Regions from separate parts of the Arthrobacter sp. TJ-266 genome, predicted to be linked through region 3. Evidence: riboswitches for the same ligand, from Rfam matches in the RefSeq annotation. Region 3 holds a riboswitch; each other region holds the start of a gene.
What was found. Region 3 has a riboswitch for cyclic di-AMP ahead of AC4D12_RS05900 (C40 family peptidase). Riboswitches for the same ligand answer to the same signal wherever they lie in the genome.
Positions count from the first base shown of each region.

Region 1 (5,676 bases), on a different contig from region 3:
GGCTCGTCGTCCTCCGCGACCACACTCGCCTTCCCCGTCAGCACAAGCACCAGCGCCCTGCGGAACGTGACGACCGCAAGTGGTTCGTACCCAGCATTCAGAACGAGTGTGCGCATTCGACGAGCCTCATCGCTGACCTGTTCCCCGCTACCGGTTGCCAGTCGGGACGACGGGAGAAGAGCTTCGAAAGTGACACTGCAAGAGTAAGCCGGACACGGGGCAGCCGCTAATCACGCGGCTCCGCAGGGCTGCAGGTGTCGTTCCGCCCCTCGGCATGCACGGGCTCACGGGACGGCAGTCTGTTGAACGCGAAAGGACCGGCGGGTGGCCGGTCCTTTCGTGAAGCGTCGGTGCGGAAGCGTCAGCCGCCCACGCGGATGTAGACACCGCCGGAGCCGAGCTCGGCCGGTGCGATCACCGTCGTGTTGCCGTTGAAGCCGCCGTGGACCGCCTGGCCACCGCCGATGTACACCGCGATGTGAGCCATGCCCATGCCGCCGTCGGCGTAGTAGATGAGGTCACCCGGGATGGCTTCGCCCGCGCTGACCGTGCGGCCGAGGGAGAGGTAGCCGGCGGGCCAGCCGTGGAAGTTGATGCCGGCGGCGGCCAGCGCGTTGCTCGCCAGTCGCGTGCAGTCCTGCATGACGCCGAGCTGGCCCTGGGCCGCGGCGGCGATGGTGGCCGCGACTCCCGAGGAAACGGCCGGCGGGGCAACTGCGGGAGCAGCGGGAGCTGCGACGCGCGCCGCGACCGGAGCGGCGACGGGCGCTGCGACCACGGGAGCAGGAGCCACGACAGCCGGAGCGACGACCGGTGCAACCGCTGCGGGCTGGACGACCGGAGCGGGCGCCGGGGCGGCAACCGGAGCCTCGACCACGGGAGCGGGTGCCGGAGGAGGGACGACCACGGGAGCGGCCTGGACCTTGACAGGCGTCCGGTTGAAGGCGACGGTCGTGGTGTTCGCCGCGACGACCGCGGTCCGCTCGACGGTGACGGTCAGCTTGGTGGTAGCGACCTCACGCTGCGGCTGGAGGTCCGCCGCGTTGGCGGCGACGCCGCTGGTGAGGACGAGACCGGAGGCTGCGGCGATGACCGCAGCCTGCCGTCCCATGCCGCCGGCGTTGCTGGTGACGGCCCTCGCGAGGTCCGAGAAACTCTGCGTGTCCCCGCGGTGGCGGGCGATCGTGGCGCGTGTCATGAAGGTCTCCGGGTATGAGGGGTTTAGCGGACGCGGACGAAGCTGGCGCCGGGGAGGTCGGACAGGCTGTGCAGACCGGTGTTCATACCGTTCAGACCGCCGCTGATGACCTGGCCGTTACCGACGTAGATGGCGACGTGGCCGCCGGTGATGACCAGATCGCCGGGAGCGGGCGAACCCACCACATCGCCGTACTGGAAGAACTGACCCGGTGCGAGGTCGCCGACCGACTTGCCGACCGAGCGCAGTGCCTTCTCGACCATGGCCGTGCAGTCCTGCGCCACGCCGATCTGCGCGTAGGCACTGCCGACGAGCCCGTCGGCCACACCGGAGGCGGCGGCGACGGGGGCGGCCGGCGCGGGAGCGGGCTGCGCCACGGCGACGGGAGCCGGGGCGGCGACGATGGCGACGGGTGCCGGAGCCTGCACGGCGACCGGTGCCGGAGCCTGCACGGCGACGGGCGCCGGCGCCTGCACGACCACGGGTGCCGGAGTCGGCGCGGCAACGGGCGCCTCGACGACGACGGGAGCCGGCTCCGGCGCCTTCTCCGGCGCCTTCTCGACGGCGACCGGGACGAGCTCGAACGCGACCTCGGCCGTGGCCGGGACGGTGACCTCGGCGGTGACGACGCGGGAGACGGTGAGGGTGGAGGCCTGGGCCTCACGCTCGGCGGAAGCCGCTCCGTGAGCCGGCAGACCGGCGGTGAGCACGAGACCCGACGCTGCGACGATGACGGCTGCCTGGCGGCCGACTGATCCTGCGTTGGACGAGACGGCGGCGGACAGTGCGGTCAGCGGGCTGACGGTTTGGGGCGCGCGGTGGCGGCCCAGCGTGGTGCTGGTGGACACGTTGGATTACCTCTCCCAACGCCTGCGAGGTGAGCTGTCGGATTCGGATGGGAGTCACCCGGCCGCTGCGAGCAGCGACTTAACCCCAAGGACCTCTCGAAAGAAGTCCACAAATTGGTTCCCCCGCCTCTGCCATGCGAATGGTGCGAACGGACCTCGAGCAATGGCAGAGCTAGGCGATTTGCAGGAGGGTGCCGGATCTAGAGCGAATTTGGCACGGGATGAAGGCTACCCGAGAACCAGCGGTATGTCACGTTCTGGTCACGGTCCTCAGGCTGCTTGCCTTTCCGGCCACCGTGCGGCGCTCCCGGGAAGGGTCAGGCGTCGACCGACACGAAGACGTGCGAGGCCACTTCGGGAGGCAGTTCGAGGGCGCCCTCGACCCCGGGGACGCGGACCGACACGTAGCCGCCCACCGATTCCAGGCTCAGGCTCGCGCCGGGTCGCAGGCCGCCCTCGTCGAGCTGGGTGAGGAGCTCCGGGTCCACCTGGATGGGCTCGGCGAGCCGGACGAGGGTCACGGCGCTCTCGGGTGAGTACGTGCCCATGGCGGCCAGGAGCGTCACGACGCCGTCGGTGAACTGCTCGGTCTGGACGCCACCGAGCGCCTCGAGGCCGGGGATGGGATTACCGTACGGGGACTGCGAGGGCTTGCCCAGCAGTTCGTAGAGCCTGCGCTCCACGCGCTCGCTCATGACGTGCTCCCACCGGCAGGCCTCGTCGTGCACGTACGCCCAGTCGAGGCCGATCACGTCGCTGAGCAGGCGCTCGGCCAGACGGTGCTTGCGCATGACCTCCGTGGCCCGGCGGCGTCCCACCTCCGTGAGTTCGAGATGCCGGTCCCCCGAGACCACCACGAGCCCGTCGCGCTCCATGCGTCCGATCGTTTGCGAGACGGTGGGCCCGGAGTGCCGCAGCCTCTCGGCGATCCGTGCCCGGAGCGCCACGATGTTCTCCTCCTCGAGCTCGAGGATGGTCCGCAGGTACATCTCGGTGGTGTCGATGAGGTCCGTCATGCGGTTCAGCTCCTTGGTGCGGTGCGGGTTCGCGGCTGGAGGGCCGCGCGCGGCCGGCGGTCAGGTCCGCCTCAGCCTGCGCCTCGCCACGCTTCCCAAGGTTAACCCATGGCGACGGGCAGGGCCGGTGCGCGCGCGCCTGCGGCGCCGTCCCGCGCGGGTACCGCGCCGCCGTCGCGGGCCCGTCACGGACAGGGGCCGCGTGCCCGGGCTGGGGCAGAATGAGGGGCACACGCCGCCGCCGACCACCTGGAGCATCCTTGACCGACCTGCCGCGCATCCCCGACCACCTCCTGCCCGCCGACGGCCGCTTCGGCGCGGGCCCGTCCAAGGTGCGCGGCGCGCAGCTGGACGCCCTCGTGCGCGCGGGCAGCACGCTCCTCGGCACCTCGCACCGCCAGGCGCCCGTCAGGAACCTCGTGGGTGACGTCCGCGAGGGCCTCATGACCTTCTTCGGCGCCCCCGAGGGCTACGAAGTGATCCTCGGCGTCGGCGGATCCACAGCCTTCTGGGACGCGGCGGCGTTCGGTCTCGTGGAGGCGAAGGCGCAGCACCTCTCCTTCGGTGAGTTCGGATCGAAGTTCGCGTCGGCCACGGACAAGGCCCCGTTCCTCGAGCCCTCGAGCATCATCACGTCCCCTCCGGGCGCTCGTCCGGATGCCGTCGCGGAGGCGGGCGTGGACACCTACGCCTGGCCGCAGAACGAGACCTCGACCGGCGTCGCGGCGCCCGTACGGCGCGTGGACGGGACGGACGACGGCGCCCTGACGGTCATCGACGCCACCTCCGCGGCCGGCGGGCTGCACGTGGACGTCGCCGAGACGGACGTCTACTACTTCGCCCCGCAGAAGAACTTCGCCTCCGACGGTGGGCTGTGGCTGGGGCTCTTCTCCCCCGCGGCGCTCGACCGCGTGGCGCGTATCAGGGCGGGCGGGCGGTGGATCCCCGATTTCCTCGACCTGCAGACGGCGGTGGAGAACTCCCGCCTGAACCAGACCTACAACACGCCCTCGCTCTCCACCCTCGTGACCCTCGACGCCCAGGTGCAGTGGCTGAACGCCGAGGGCGGACTGCCGTTCGCCACGGCGCGCACCGCGGACTCTGCAGGGCGCCTGTACGCCTGGGCCGAGGCCTCATCGGTCGCGTCCCCCTACGTCACGCGGCCGGAGGACCGTTCGAACGTGATCGTCACGGTGGACTTCGAGGAGACCGTGGACGCCGCACGTGTGGCCGCGATCCTCCGCGCCAACGGAGTGGTGGACGTCGAGCCGTACCGCAAGCTCGGCCGCAACCAGCTGCGCATCGCCACCTTCGTGTCGATCGAGCCGGACGACGTCTCGGCGCTGATCGCGTGCATCGACCACACGGTGGAGCACCTGCTCGGGTAGGCCGTGGCCGCCTACTCGGCGGCTCTCTCCTCGACGCCCGCCTCGTGCTCGATCCGGAGGCGGCGCGGGGCGGTGCGGTCGTACCGGAGCCGCACCTCGTGGTACCGCCAGGCCCAGAAGATCCCGATCGCCGCAGCCAGGAGACCGGACGCCGCGGCGACCCCGAGGCTCCACCGGGGACCGAAGGCGTCGGACACCCACCCCACCACGGGCGCCCCGAGGGGCGTCCCGCCGAGGAAGATCGCGAAGTAGAGCGCCATCACGCGCCCGCGCATCGCGGGCTCGGTGGTGGTCTGCACGTAGGCGTTGGCGCTCGTCATCAGGGTCAGGGCGAAGAGGCCGACCGGCATGAGCGCGAGCCCGAACAGCCAGAGGTTCGGTGCCACGGCGGCCAGCACGCAGGCCAGGCCGAAGGCCGCCGACGCCCCGAAGATGAAGCGGAGGCGCGGCCGCTCCCGCCGCGCGGACAGCAGGGCGCCGGCCACCGAGCCGACCGCCATGACCGAGGAGAGCACGCCGAAGACGCCTGCGTCCTGGCCGAACTCGGTCCGGGCCATCGCCGCGATGAATACCGCGAAGTTCAGCCCGAATGTCCCCACGATGAAGATGGCCAGCATCACCACCATGAGGTCCGGACGTCCGCGCACGTAGCGGAAGCCTGCGCGGATGCGGCCCTTGCCCGCCGGTTGCCGCGGTTGCCGGTTGAGCTCGGACCTGCGCATCACCAGGAGGACGTAGACCATGGCGCCGAACGTGAGCGCATTGATCATGAAGACCCAGCCCGGGCCGACGCCCGCGGTGAGCAGCCCCGCCGCGGCCGGTCCCACCAGGCGCGCGCCGTTGAAGGACGCACTGTTGAGGGCCACCGCGTTCGGTAGGTGATCGTCGCGCACCAGGTCGGAGACAAAGGCCTGACGCGCCGGTGCGTCGAACGCCGAGACGATCCCGAGTGCGAGGGCGAAGGCGTACACGTGCCACAGGAGGGCCACGTCCATGATCACCATCACGCCGAGGCCCACGCCGAGCAGGGCCATCGCGACCTGCGTCGCGATGAGGAGAGCGCGGCGGTCCACCGTGTCGGCGATGAGTCCGGCCCATGGGGCGATCACGAGCTGCGGCCCGAGCTGTAGGGCCATGACGATGCCGAGGGCCGAGGCGTTCTGCTCCGTGAGGATGTCGTAGACGAGCCAGTCCTGGGCCGTCCGCTGCATCCAGGTGCCGATGTT
Region 1 covers NZ_JBZCNC010000004.1:556,128-561,803, forward strand. Annotated here, with positions in the region: gene AC4D12_RS14245 (HNH endonuclease) at 1-116, opposite strand, end outside; gene AC4D12_RS14250 (NlpC/P60 family protein) at 362-1,198, opposite strand; gene AC4D12_RS14255 (NlpC/P60 family protein) at 1,222-2,046, opposite strand; cyclic di-AMP (ydaO/yuaA leader) riboswitch at 2,052-2,204, opposite strand; gene AC4D12_RS14260 (iron-dependent transcriptional repressor DtxR) at 2,364-3,062, opposite strand; gene serC (phosphoserine transaminase) at 3,284-4,450, shown strand; gene AC4D12_RS14270 (MFS transporter) at 4,462-5,676, opposite strand, start outside.
Region 1: it holds a riboswitch for cyclic di-AMP, as region 3 does, so the genes downstream of both, AC4D12_RS14255 (NlpC/P60 family protein) here and AC4D12_RS05900 (C40 family peptidase) in region 3, are expected to answer to the same signal.

Region 2 (5,676 bases), on a different contig from region 3:
CCTGCTGATCGCCTCGGTGACGTCGTCGCCGTTCCTCGTCGCTGCCGGCGCCATGATGCAGATCCTCCCGTGGCTCCTGTTCGGACTCGTGGCGGGATCCGTCGCGGATCACCATGACCGCCGTCGTCTCGTCATGCTCGCCAACGGGGTGCGGGCCCTGATCGTCACGGGCCTCGTGGCGGTGCTCGTGACCGGCCAGGTGAGTATCTGGGTGGTGCTGGTCTCGGCGTTCCTCTACGGCACCGCGGAGGTGTTCGCGGACACGGCAGGCAGCACGCTGCTTCCCATGACGGTCCCGTCGGCAGACCTCGGGCTCGGCAATGCCCGCATGCAGGCCGGGTATCTGGTGGCCAACCAGCTCGTCGGGCCACCGCTCGGCGCCTTCCTCTTCGCGATCGGCTCGTTCTGGCCGTTCACGGTGCAGGTCCTCTGCGTGAGCCTCGCGGTCGTCCTCGTGGCCCGGATGGCGCGGACACCCCGTCCGCAGCAGGAACCTTCGGCCCTCGTCGAGGGCGCCCGCCCCCGTCCCATCCGCGAGGGCCTCGCCTGGCTCCGCGGCAACGCGCCCGTGCGGACCCTGATCCTCATCATCCTGATCTTCAATGTCACGTGGGCTGCTCCGTGGAGCGTCCTCGTGCTCTATGCCACCGACTACCTGGGCCTCACCGCCGTCGGCTACGGACTGCTCGCCACCTCGGCCGCCCTCGGCGGGCTCGTGGGCGTCAGCTCCTTCGCCTGGCTCGAGCGCCGGGTGCGCCTGGCCACGCTCATGCGCGTGTGCCTCAGCCTCGAGGTGGTGATGCACCTGGCCTTCGCGCTCACGACGTCGGCCGCCGTCGCGTACGTGATCATGTTCGGCTTCGGCGTCTACGCCTTCATCTGGGGCACCATCTCGACGACGGTGCGGCAGCGTCTTGTCCCGATGCCGCTCCAGGGGCGGATCGGTTCGGTGAACCTGGTCGGCGTGTTCGGCGGGCTCGTGATCGGGCAGCTGTTCGGCGGGCTCATCGCCCAGGTGTGGGGGCTCACCGGGCCGTGGTGGTTCGCCTTCGCCGGCTCGGCGATCACGCTGGCTCTGATGTGGCGCGCCATCTCCAACATCTCGGCCGCCGCTCCCGCGCTCGAGGGCTAGAGCCAGGGCTGCGGGTCCACCTTCTCGTCGCCGACCATGACCTCGAAGTGCAGGTGGCACCCGGTGGAGTTGCCCGTGCTGCCGACCGCACCGAGCGCACCACCGCGGCTCACGGCCGCTCCCTGCGCGACGTCGATGACGCTGAGGTGGTTGTAAGTGGTCTGCATGCCGTCACCGTGGTCCACGACGATCCGCTGCCCGCCGCCGTAGGCGTGCCATCCCGCCTCGACCACCGTGCCGTCGTCGGCCGCGGTGACGGGGGTGCCGCACGCGCTGGCGTAGTCGAGTCCGGTGTGGAGTTCCGTGCCGTAACCGCCCATGGGATTGACCCGGTGCCCGAAGGTGGAGGCGACGGTCCCCTCGGCGACGGGCACGGCGAAGGCCTCCCGCTCCTGGACCACGGGCGAGACCGACGCCGAGAGGGCACGCGCACTCGCGATGCTCGGGGCGATGCCGTCGGTCGCCGGGCCCGCACTCTCCAGGCGGAAGACCACCTCCGCGCCGGAGGGCGCGGTCACTGCCGGGGCGGCCGCGCCGGCGGTGACGACGGCGGCCGGCAGCGCGGCCGTCGGTGCTGCCGCGGTGGTCGACGGCGCGACCGTACCCATGAGCAGCCCGGCCGAGGCGAGCACCATGCCGGCCGTCGCGGACTGGTCGCGGAGACGGGCCAGACCGGAGCGGTTCCGAGTCCCGTTCCGGCGTGCCCGCGCGCCGTGCGGACGGCTGTGGGAGCGGCGCTCCCGGCGGCTCGGCGTCGGTACGTCCGGCACCTCCGCGCCGGCAGGGGACATCGTGAACAGGGCGTGGGACTGCTCGGCGTGAACGGCCTCGAGCGGAACAGCTGGGGCAGGGTGGGTGGTCGCGGCGTCGGCTCGGCCTCGCAGTTCCCGACGCGTGGGGAACTGCTGTGCGGGAACCTCCAGCGCGGGAGCGCCTGCGGCGGCAGTGTCCGCCTCGGGGGTGCCGACGACGGCGGCGCGGCGACCTGACGCCGGACGGATGGCACGGGCGGCGGGTGCGGCGAGCGGGAGAGGCGCGACGGGCGCCACCGGGGCCACCGGGGTTGCGGACGCATCCGCTGGCGCGACGCCGATCGGGTGGAGCGCATCGTCGATCGAGCGTCGCTCCGGGACCTCTCCACGCGCCTCACCGATCGCAGTGGCCCTCAGGGAGCGGCGGCTGGGCAGCGTGTGGCAGTCGGACCCGAGCAGGACGGGGTGCTGCTGGTGCACGCGAGCGACGGGCGCACGACGGCGCCCGGACGTAACCGTCTGGGTCAACTGCTTACCTCTCTGGGGACGCCGGCGGAGTCAGCTGTCGGGTTCGAGCAAGAGTCGACTCGGCCCCCTGCCAGGCTCCGGTGCGGACCTGCCGGATACGGCAGCGCACCACGAGCACTGTGGGAGGGCTTCACCCCGAGGCGGCCTGCGCCGCCGTGATCGTGGGTCCTCCGCCCCTGTCACGGGTTGGTCAGGCGGTCCGCTGACAGGGTTGGGCGTACGGACCTGGATCACGTCTTCGGGCTTTGCTGCTCACACTGTAGGGGAGGAAACCCGTAGTTACAATTCCGTTATACACGCTGTGGACAATCAGTGGGATACTCCAGAATCCTGCGGAAAGCCGTTGGAAAAATTGAGGTGCGCACCACCCTCAGGTCAGTTCCGCGCGGCCCTTCCGCCAATACCCCATGAAGGCCACCTGCTTGCGGTCCACGCCGACATCGCGCACCAGGTAGCGGCGGAGACCGCGCACCACAGCCGCTTCTCCCGCGATCCACGCGTAGAACGGCTGGGTGCCCGGCGGGCGGTCGGGGTTGATGGTCGACTGGACGATCGCCGTCTCGAGCAGCTGCGGGGTCTCCCACAGGATGGTGCGGTCCACGTCCACGTCCTCCGGCTCGCTGCCGCCCCGTGCGTCCCCGGATCCGGCGAGGGAGACCCAGCCCGGCACCCGGACGGCGTCGCGTACGGCGGCCTCGAGCGGTTCACCGTGCGGCTTGCCGTCGCGCGGGAGCCAGGTGACGGTCACGGACGACGGCGTGTGCAGCTCCTGCACGTCCGCAGCGGTGGGCACCTCCAGGAACGCGTGCCCGCCGACGTCCGCGGGCAGCGACTCGAGGATCGCACCGATCGCGGGCACCGCGGTCTCGTCGCCGGCGAGGAGCACGTGCTGGGCGAGGCCGGGGCTCCACTCGATGCCCCCGTAGGCGCCGGCCGTCAGGCACTGCGCTGCTGCGGCGTTGGGCCCGATCACGCACACGCGGTCACCAGGGCGGCTCGCCGCGGCCCACTCGGCAGCGGGGCCGCCGCGGCCCTCGGCGTCGAGGTGCATCACGAAGTCGACGTCGATCTCCGGGACCGCGCCGTCGCAGCGCGAGGCCCGCACCGTGTAGGTGCGCATGGATCCGCGCTCCTCGGCCTCCATGGCGAGCCAGGACTGGTACCAGCTCGCGCTGTCACCGCTCGCCATCAGGCCCGCGATGTCCGGGCACGGGCGTCCGGCCGAGGGGATGATGATCTTGATCCGGAGGTCGAGGCTGTCCCCGGCCACTCCGAAACCCTTCAGGCACGCCCCGCCGAAGGTGATCCGGCGGAAGTTCGGGCTGAGGTCGCGCACGCGGGTGACGGCGACGTCGAACGCCAGCACCATCGGTTCGGTGTCCGCGGCAGTACGCCGTGCGGTTCGCTCGGTCACGTCGGTCATGATGCTGCCTCCACAGGGGTGGGAACGGAGTCGTGCGGGTTGGGTCGGTAGCCGGCCTGCGGTGGCGCAGGTGCTCCGTGGCTCTCGTGTTTCTCGTTGCTCTCGTGGTCCCGGGCACCGTGGTGGCGCCCGACCGGGACCACCATGGGTGTCGCGGACACGGGGTCCTGGATGATGCGGCAGTCGAGGGTGAAGACCCCGGACACGATCTCCTCGGTGACCACGGCGGCCGGCGGACCCTCCGCGACGATCCTGCCGTCGCGCATGGCGATGAGGTGGTCCGCGTACCGCGCGGCGAGGTTGAGATCGTGCAGCACCATGACCACGGTGGTGCCGGCGCGGCGGTTGAGATCGGTGATGAGGTCGAGCACCTCGATCTGATGGGTGACGTCCAGGAAGGTGGTCGGCTCGTCCAGCAGCAGGATGCCGGTCTGCTGGGCGAGGGCCATGGCGATCCAGACCCGCTGGCGCTGCCCTCCGCTGAGCTCGTCCACGCTGCGGTCGGCGAGCTCCAGGGTGTCGGTGGCCTCCAGTGCGTCGGCCACGGCGGCGTCGTCCTTCGGCGTCCACTGCCGGAACCAGCCCTGGTGCGGGTACCTGCCGCGCCCCACGAGATCGGCCACGCTGATGCCGTCCGGCGCCACGGGCGTCTGCGGCAGGAGGCCGAGCACCCGCGCCACGGACTTCGTGGACTGCTGGTGGATGTCCGTGCCGTTGAGGATCACCGTGCCCTGCGCGGGCTTCAGGAGCCGTGCGAGTCCGCGCAGGAGGGTGGACTTCCCGCAGGCGTTCGCCCCGACGATCACCGTCATCTTCCCCGCGGGCAGGGTCACGGTGAGTCCGTCGACAACGGCCCGTTCGTCGTACGCGAGGGTGATCGCCTCGGCGGCGAGGGTGTCAGCCGTCGCGCCGTCCGCACGCTGCTCGGTGGTGGTCACGGTCAGCCTCCCTGTCCGGAGCGGTTGGCGGTGGCGAGCAGCCACAGCAGGAACGGGGCGCCGAGGGCGCCGGTGACGATCCCGACGGGAAGGGCCGTGCCCGGAACGAGGTTGGCGGCCACGAAATCGGCCGCGAGGACGATCACGCACCCCACGAGCGCTGCCATGGTGAGGGACGGCCGGTTGCCGAGCAGACGCCGGGCGATGGGACCCGACAGGAAGGCGACGGACGCCACGGGGCCGGCCGCGGCGGTCGCCACGGCGGCAAGGGCCACGGCCGTGACCATCAGCCCGAGCCGCGCGGCCTCGACGCGCAGGCCGAGCCCGGAGGCGGTGTCGTCACCGAGCTCCAGCCCCCGCAGGCTGCGGGAGAGCACCGCGATGGCCGGGAGCAGCACCAGGAGGAAGAGCACCAGGACCGTGACGCGGTCCCAGGAGCTCGAGTTGAGCGAACCGCTGAGCCATAGGACGGCCTCGGAGGCGGTGCGGAGGTCGGTGCGCGTGATGAGGAAACTCACCAGCGCGTGCATCACCGCCGCGAAGCCGATCCCCACGAGGATCAGGCGGTAGCCGGCCACTCCTCCGCGCCGCGAGATCAGGTAGATGGCACCTGCGACCACCAGCGCGCCGACCAGGGCGGAGACCGACACCGCTGCTCCGGCCGCCCCGAAGAGCACGATCGCCGTGACGGCCGAGGCGCTGGCCCCGTAGCTGATGCCGATGATGTCCGGGCTCGCCAGCGGGTTGCGGAGCATGGTCTGGAAGACGGCGCCGGCGATCCCGAACGCCGCACCGATCAGCACGCCGATCACGGCGCGCGGCAGCTTGTTCTCGAGCACGATGAACGAGGCACCGGGGATGTCCGCACCGCCGAGGATGCGGAAGAAGTCCGGGATGGTGACG
Region 2 covers NZ_JBZCNC010000001.1:204,089-209,764, reverse strand. Annotated here, with positions in the region: gene AC4D12_RS01100 (MFS transporter) at 1-1,132, shown strand, start outside; gene AC4D12_RS01095 (M23 family metallopeptidase) at 1,129-2,412, opposite strand; cyclic di-AMP (ydaO/yuaA leader) riboswitch at 2,416-2,619, opposite strand; gene AC4D12_RS01090 (siderophore-interacting protein) at 2,783-3,835, opposite strand; gene AC4D12_RS01085 (ABC transporter ATP-binding protein) at 3,832-4,773, opposite strand; gene AC4D12_RS01080 (FecCD family ABC transporter permease) at 4,776-5,676, opposite strand, start outside.
Region 2: it holds a riboswitch for cyclic di-AMP, as region 3 does, so the genes downstream of both, AC4D12_RS01095 (M23 family metallopeptidase) here and AC4D12_RS05900 (C40 family peptidase) in region 3, are expected to answer to the same signal.

Region 3 (5,676 bases):
AGCCCCTGACCGGGGGCGTACTGGTTGGCGCCGTCGGCGATGGCCGCGCGGGCGGCGTCGAGGATCTCCTGCGGGCCGTCCTCGTCCGGGAAGCCCTGGCCCAGGTTGATCGCCGAGTGGCGCTGCGCGAGTGCGGTGACCTCCTCGAAGATGGTGATCCCGAGCCCTCCGTCGGGGCCAAGCAGGTTCGCGCCTGCTGCCGTCCTCGCCCAGGGGGCGCTTCCTGCCTGCGTCGTCATCCCCCCAGTATCGCGGGCCGATCGCTCACGTGTCGCGGCGCGGACACTGGGTACCGTAGGGGCATGAACCGCGTCGTCTGCCCCGGATCCTTCGACCCGCTCCACAACGGGCACGTCGACATCATCACGAGGGCCTCCACCCTGTTCGACGAGGTGATCGTCGCGGTGTCCACGAATCCGGCGAAGACCTACCGGTTCGACCTCGACACGCGCCTGGGGCTCTGCCGGGAGAGCCTCGCCCATCTCGGCAACGCAAGGGTCCTCCCGATGGGCGGTGGCCTCCTCGCCGAGTTCTGCAGGCAGCACGGCGCGAGCGCACTGGTCAAGGGCCTCCGGTCCGGGCCCGACCTCGAGTACGAGCTGCCCATGGCCACCATGAACCGTCACCTCACCGGTGTGGACACCGTGTTCCTGCCGACGGCGGCGGCCTCGGGGCACGTCTCCTCCTCGCTGCTGAAGGAGGTCTTCGCCCTCGGCGGGGACATCGATCAGTTGGTGCCGGAGCCCGTGCTGCGGGCGCTCGCGGCCGGTGGGGGCCGGCCCGTTTTGGGGGAGGAACCCGCTTCGGGCTAAGATGGCACGTCGGTCACATGTTCTACAGGAGTCACCATCACCAGCGATCTCAGCGCGCCCCTGACGTTCAGTGTCAGGGACCTCGGACGAAGTCCGGGGAGTATGCGGGTACTCGAGGAGAACGTACCGGCGCCGAAGGATTTCGGTGTCGCCCTCGTCGGAGTGCAGGAGGGTTCGCCACTCGAACTCGACCTGCGGCTCGAATCGGTCCACGAGGGAATCCTCGTGTCCGGGACGGCCGGCATGGAAGTGACCGGTGAATGCGGCCGGTGCCTGGAGCCCCTGCGGTTCGACCGCGAGGTCGACATCCAGGAGCTGTTCTTCTACGACGACGCGGAATCGCTGTCGGAGGAGGACGAAGAAGTGCACAGGGTGGAGAACGAGACGATCGACCTGGAGCCCGTTCTGCGGGATGCAGTGGTCACCTCGCTGCCCTTCCAGCCGGTGTGCCGGGAGGATTGCCTGGGATTGTGCTCCGAATGCGGAGCACGCCTGAACGACGATCCCGATCACCACCACGAAGTTCTGGACCCCCGCTGGTCAGCCCTTGCCGGGTTGACGGGCACCGCCGCCGAGCATGACGCGGCACCCAAGTCAGAGTCAGACGAGAGAGAAAAGAGTTAGCCGTGGCTGTCCCGAAGCGGAAAATGTCCCGCGCGAATACCCGCGCACGCCGGTCCCAGTGGAAGGCAACCGCCCCCAAGCTGGTCAAGACCCTCGAGAACGGTCGCGTCACCTACAGCCTCGCCCACCAGGCCAAGGTCGTCACCGACTCGGCCGGCACGCCGCTGTTCCTCGAGTACAAGGGCCGGAAGGTCGCCGACGTCTGATGTCGGATCCGGTCCCTGCCTGGCGAAGGTCCGGCGGGGTCGGCTGAAGCTTTCATGAAGAACACCGCAGAACTCACGAAGCGTCTCGGGGTCGACATCGACTCCGAGACGCTTCGTCTTGCCCTGACACACAGGTCCTACGCCTACGAGCGCGGCGGCATCCCCACGAACGAACGCCTCGAGTTCCTCGGCGACTCCGTGCTCGGGCTGTCGGTCACCGATGCCCTCTACCGGGACAACCCCGACCTGTCCGAGGGTGAGCTCGCCAAGCGCCGCTCGGCGGTCGTGAGCACGAAGGCCCTCGCCGGAGTGGCCCGCAGCCTGGACCTCGGCAGCCACGTGCTGCTCGGGCAGGGCGAGAAACTGACGAACGGCCGTGACAAGGCCTCCATCCTCGCGGACACCATGGAGGCCGTGATCGGCGCCGCGTACCTCACGCACGGCATCGAGACGGCCCGCGCCATGGTCATGCGGCTGATCGCCCCCCTCCTCGCCGACTCCGCCGTCCTGGGTGGCGGCACCGATTGGAAGACACGCATCCAGGAGGCGGCTGCAAGCCGACGCCTGGGGCTCATCGACTACCGGGTCGCAGGCGTGGGCCCCGATCACGCGCGCACCTTCACCGCGCGTCTGGTGATCGGTGGCGTCGAGTACGGCTCCGGTACAGGGCCGTCCAAGAAGGAGGCGGAACAGGCCGCCGCCGCGGAGACCTGGGTGCTGCTGTCGGGCGGCGCGACCGACCCCGACGCGCCGCAGCCCGTCCTGCCGTCGGGCGCCCCGGAAGCCTCGCACCCCTCGGATTCCCACGCACCCCCGTCACTGCCCGGGGCCGTGATGTCCCGCACGCACGACAACGGTTCCTGAGTGCCTGAACTCCCGGAGGTCGAGGTCGTCCGGCGCGGGCTCGCGCGATGGGTGACGGGCCGGACGATCCAGGACGTGGAGGTCGTGGACCCCCGCTCCCTGCGCAGGCACCTCCTGGGCGCCGAGGACTTCCGACAGAACCTCGAGGGTGTCACGGTGCGGGACGTGGTGCGCCGCGGCAAGTTCCTGTGGATGCCCCTCGAGGAGGCGGCCGGCAGCGAGCAGGCGCCGACCGTCGCGCTCATGGCCCATCTCGGCATGAGCGGCCAGCTGCTCATCGAGGAGCCCGGGGCGGCACGGGAGAAGCACCTCAAGGTCCGGCTCGGACTGTCCCCGGCGACCGGACCGGACGGCGAGCGTCTGCCCACGGACCTCCGGTTCGTCGACCAGCGGATCTTCGGCGGCATGTTCCTCGCCGATCTCGACCCCACGGGCGACGGCGGTGCAGGCGGCCTCGGCGCCGAGCAGCTGACGCTGATCCCGAGGCAGGCCGCGCACATCGCCCGCGATCCGCTGGACCCGATCTTCTCCACCGCGACCTTCCACCAGCGGCTGCGTGCCCGCAGGACGGGGCTGAAGCGTGCGCTCCTCGATCAGGGCCTCATCTCCGGCATCGGGAACATCTACGCGGACGAGGCCCTCTGGGCGGCCCGGCTGCACTACGCCCGGCCGACCGACACCATGCGCCGCCCCGACACCGATCGGGTCGTCGACGCCGTGCGTGGGGTCATGGAGCGTGCGCTGGAAGCCGGCGGCACGAGTTTCGACTCGCTCTACGTCAACGTTAACGGTACCTCCGGCTACTTCGCCCGCGAACTGGAGGCCTACGGGCGCGAGGGTGAGCCCTGCCGCCGGTGTGCCGCGGCAGGCCGTGTCACCCTGATGCGACGAGAGTCCTTCATGAACCGTTCGTCCTTCTTCTGCCCCGTCTGCCAGCCGCGTCCGCGGTCGGCGAGATTATAGTCATCAGCGCCGCCGAGGCCAGACTGCGAGGCAGGCGTGATCCGAACGTGACAGGAACGTGATCGCCGCGTACCGTTGTTCCAGCGTCCGCCCACCTCGGGGGGTCGCCCTTCCTCTCTTTGCCTAACCCTGTCGATGAGGACGGACCGTTCGAACAACACATTCGACAGGGGCGGGGGAACCGAAAGCGGGCTTTCTCACAAGTCCTAGGGGTAAAGGCACGCATTGACCGGCACTGGGGCGGCGGTCGATGACATGACGTGTCCGGATGTCCCATCCGAACCCGACAGCTAACTTCGTAGGCATCGGGAAAGGCAACAACATGTCACAGAACCGTCATATCGCGCGCCACCGGGCCGTTCCGTCGCGCACCAACCCTCTCGTCACCGCCTCACGCGCCGTCGGCGCAAGCGCCTCGGCCGCAGGTAAGCCCGCCGTCGTCGTCGTCGCCGCCTCCGGCATCCTCTTGGGAGCAGCGCTCCCGGCCAGTGCCGCGGGCGAGGTGACCGTCGGCACCGCCGCCGCCACCACCGCACCGGTCACCACCGTCGCGGCTCCCGCGGCAGGGACCTACACGGTCCGGTCCGGCGACACGCTCGGCGGCATCGCAGCGGCCCACGGCGTCAGCCTGGACACGCTCTTCGCGGCCAACGGTCTCGGACACGGCTCCGTGATCTACCCGGGGCAGACGATCGCCCTGGGCGGCGCACCGGTTGCGCAGCAGTCGGCGGTCGCGGCTCCCGCAGCCGCTCCTGCTGTCTTCTCGGCGTCCACGTCGACGCAGGGCGCGGGCAACACGACCGGCCTCACCACGCAGTCCGCATCCTCCATCACTCCGATGTCCGGCATCGTCGGAACGGCGATGAGCGGCGAGGGTTCCGGTTACGTCTACGGGGGCACGTCCTTCGGCGCCTGGGACTGCTCCGGCTTCGTGCAGTGGGTGTACGCCCAGCACGGCGTACAGCTGCCCCGTGTGACCTACGCGCAGTTCGACGCGCTGCAGCCGACGACCACCCCGCAGCCGGGAGACCTCGTCAGCCAGAACGGCGGCAGCCACGTGGGAATCTACCTGGGCAACGGGCAGATGATCAGCGCGCTGAACCCCTCGCAGGGAACGCAGGTCCACCCCGTCACGGCGATGGCCGTGGATGGGTACTACACGCGCTAGGCCATTGGCCTGCAGCGCCGGGTACAGCGAAACGAAGGACGGGATGCAGAGCATCCCGTCCTTCGTCATTCCCAGCCGCTACGCGTCATGGCTGTTCTGCAGCGCGGCCGTAGTGCCGGATGATCCGCCGTCCGATGACCGGGGAGCAGACCCGAATGGCCGCGGTCCTCAGACGCCGCCGTAGTGGGCAGCGAGCCTCCGGAAGCCCTCGTCGATACTGACGGACGGGCTCCAGTCGAGCACCTGCCGCGTCCGCCGCTGGTCGAACCAGTGGGCGGTGGAGAGCTGTTCGGCAAGGAACCGGGTCATCGGTGGCTCGTCCTCGCGTCCCAGGCGCATCCACGCGCGTTCGATCACGGCGCCGGCCCCGCGGGCCACACTGCCGGGGATCGACCAGCGTGGAGGTTCCACGCCCCCCGCCCTGCAGATACCTGTGAGGAGTTCGGCGATGGGTCGGGGTTCGCCGTTGGTGACCACGACGGCCCGACCGGCGGCGGCGTCCATCCTGGCGAGGCACGCGACGATCGCCGACGCCGCGTTGTCCACATACGTGGTGTCGATCAGGGATGTGCCGTGGCCGAGCAGCGGGAGCCGCCCACGCCGGGCGCGTTCGATCACCCGCTCCACGAGCTGGGTGTCGCCGGGGCCCCAGACGACGTGCGGCCGGACCGCCGCCACGCGGAGGTCGGTCCCGGACCGACTGAGCGCCAGGACTTCGGCTGCGGCCTTCGTCCGTGCGTAGGTGCCCCGCGCCCGCTCGGGATCGGCGGGTCCGGCGGGTGCGCCCACCAGTGAGGCCCCGAGGTGCGCAACGGAGGGGGAGGAGACGTGGACGACGTCGGCGACACCATGCCGGACCGCGGCGTCGAGGACGTACCGCGTGCCATCGACGTTGATGCGCCGGAAGTCCTCGAGTGCACCCGTGAAGGAGACCTTGGCCGCGAGGTGGATGATCGCGCTGCATCCGCGTGCGGCGTCCTCCACCGCGCCGGCGTCGTCGACGGAACCCAGGACGTCCGTGGCCCCGACCACGTTCGAG
Region 3 covers NZ_JBZCNC010000002.1:235,953-241,628, forward strand. Annotated here, with positions in the region: gene AC4D12_RS05870 (aminotransferase class I/II-fold pyridoxal phosphate-dependent enzyme) at 1-239, opposite strand, end outside; gene coaD (pantetheine-phosphate adenylyltransferase) at 303-812, shown strand; gene AC4D12_RS05880 (YceD family protein) at 915-1,436, shown strand; gene rpmF (50S ribosomal protein L32) at 1,439-1,642, shown strand; gene rnc (ribonuclease III) at 1,697-2,506, shown strand; gene mutM (bifunctional DNA-formamidopyrimidine glycosylase/DNA-(apurinic or apyrimidinic site) lyase) at 2,507-3,469, shown strand; cyclic di-AMP (ydaO/yuaA leader) riboswitch at 3,584-3,789, shown strand; gene AC4D12_RS05900 (C40 family peptidase) at 3,792-4,637, shown strand; gene AC4D12_RS05905 (NAD-dependent epimerase/dehydratase family protein) at 4,806-5,676, opposite strand, start outside.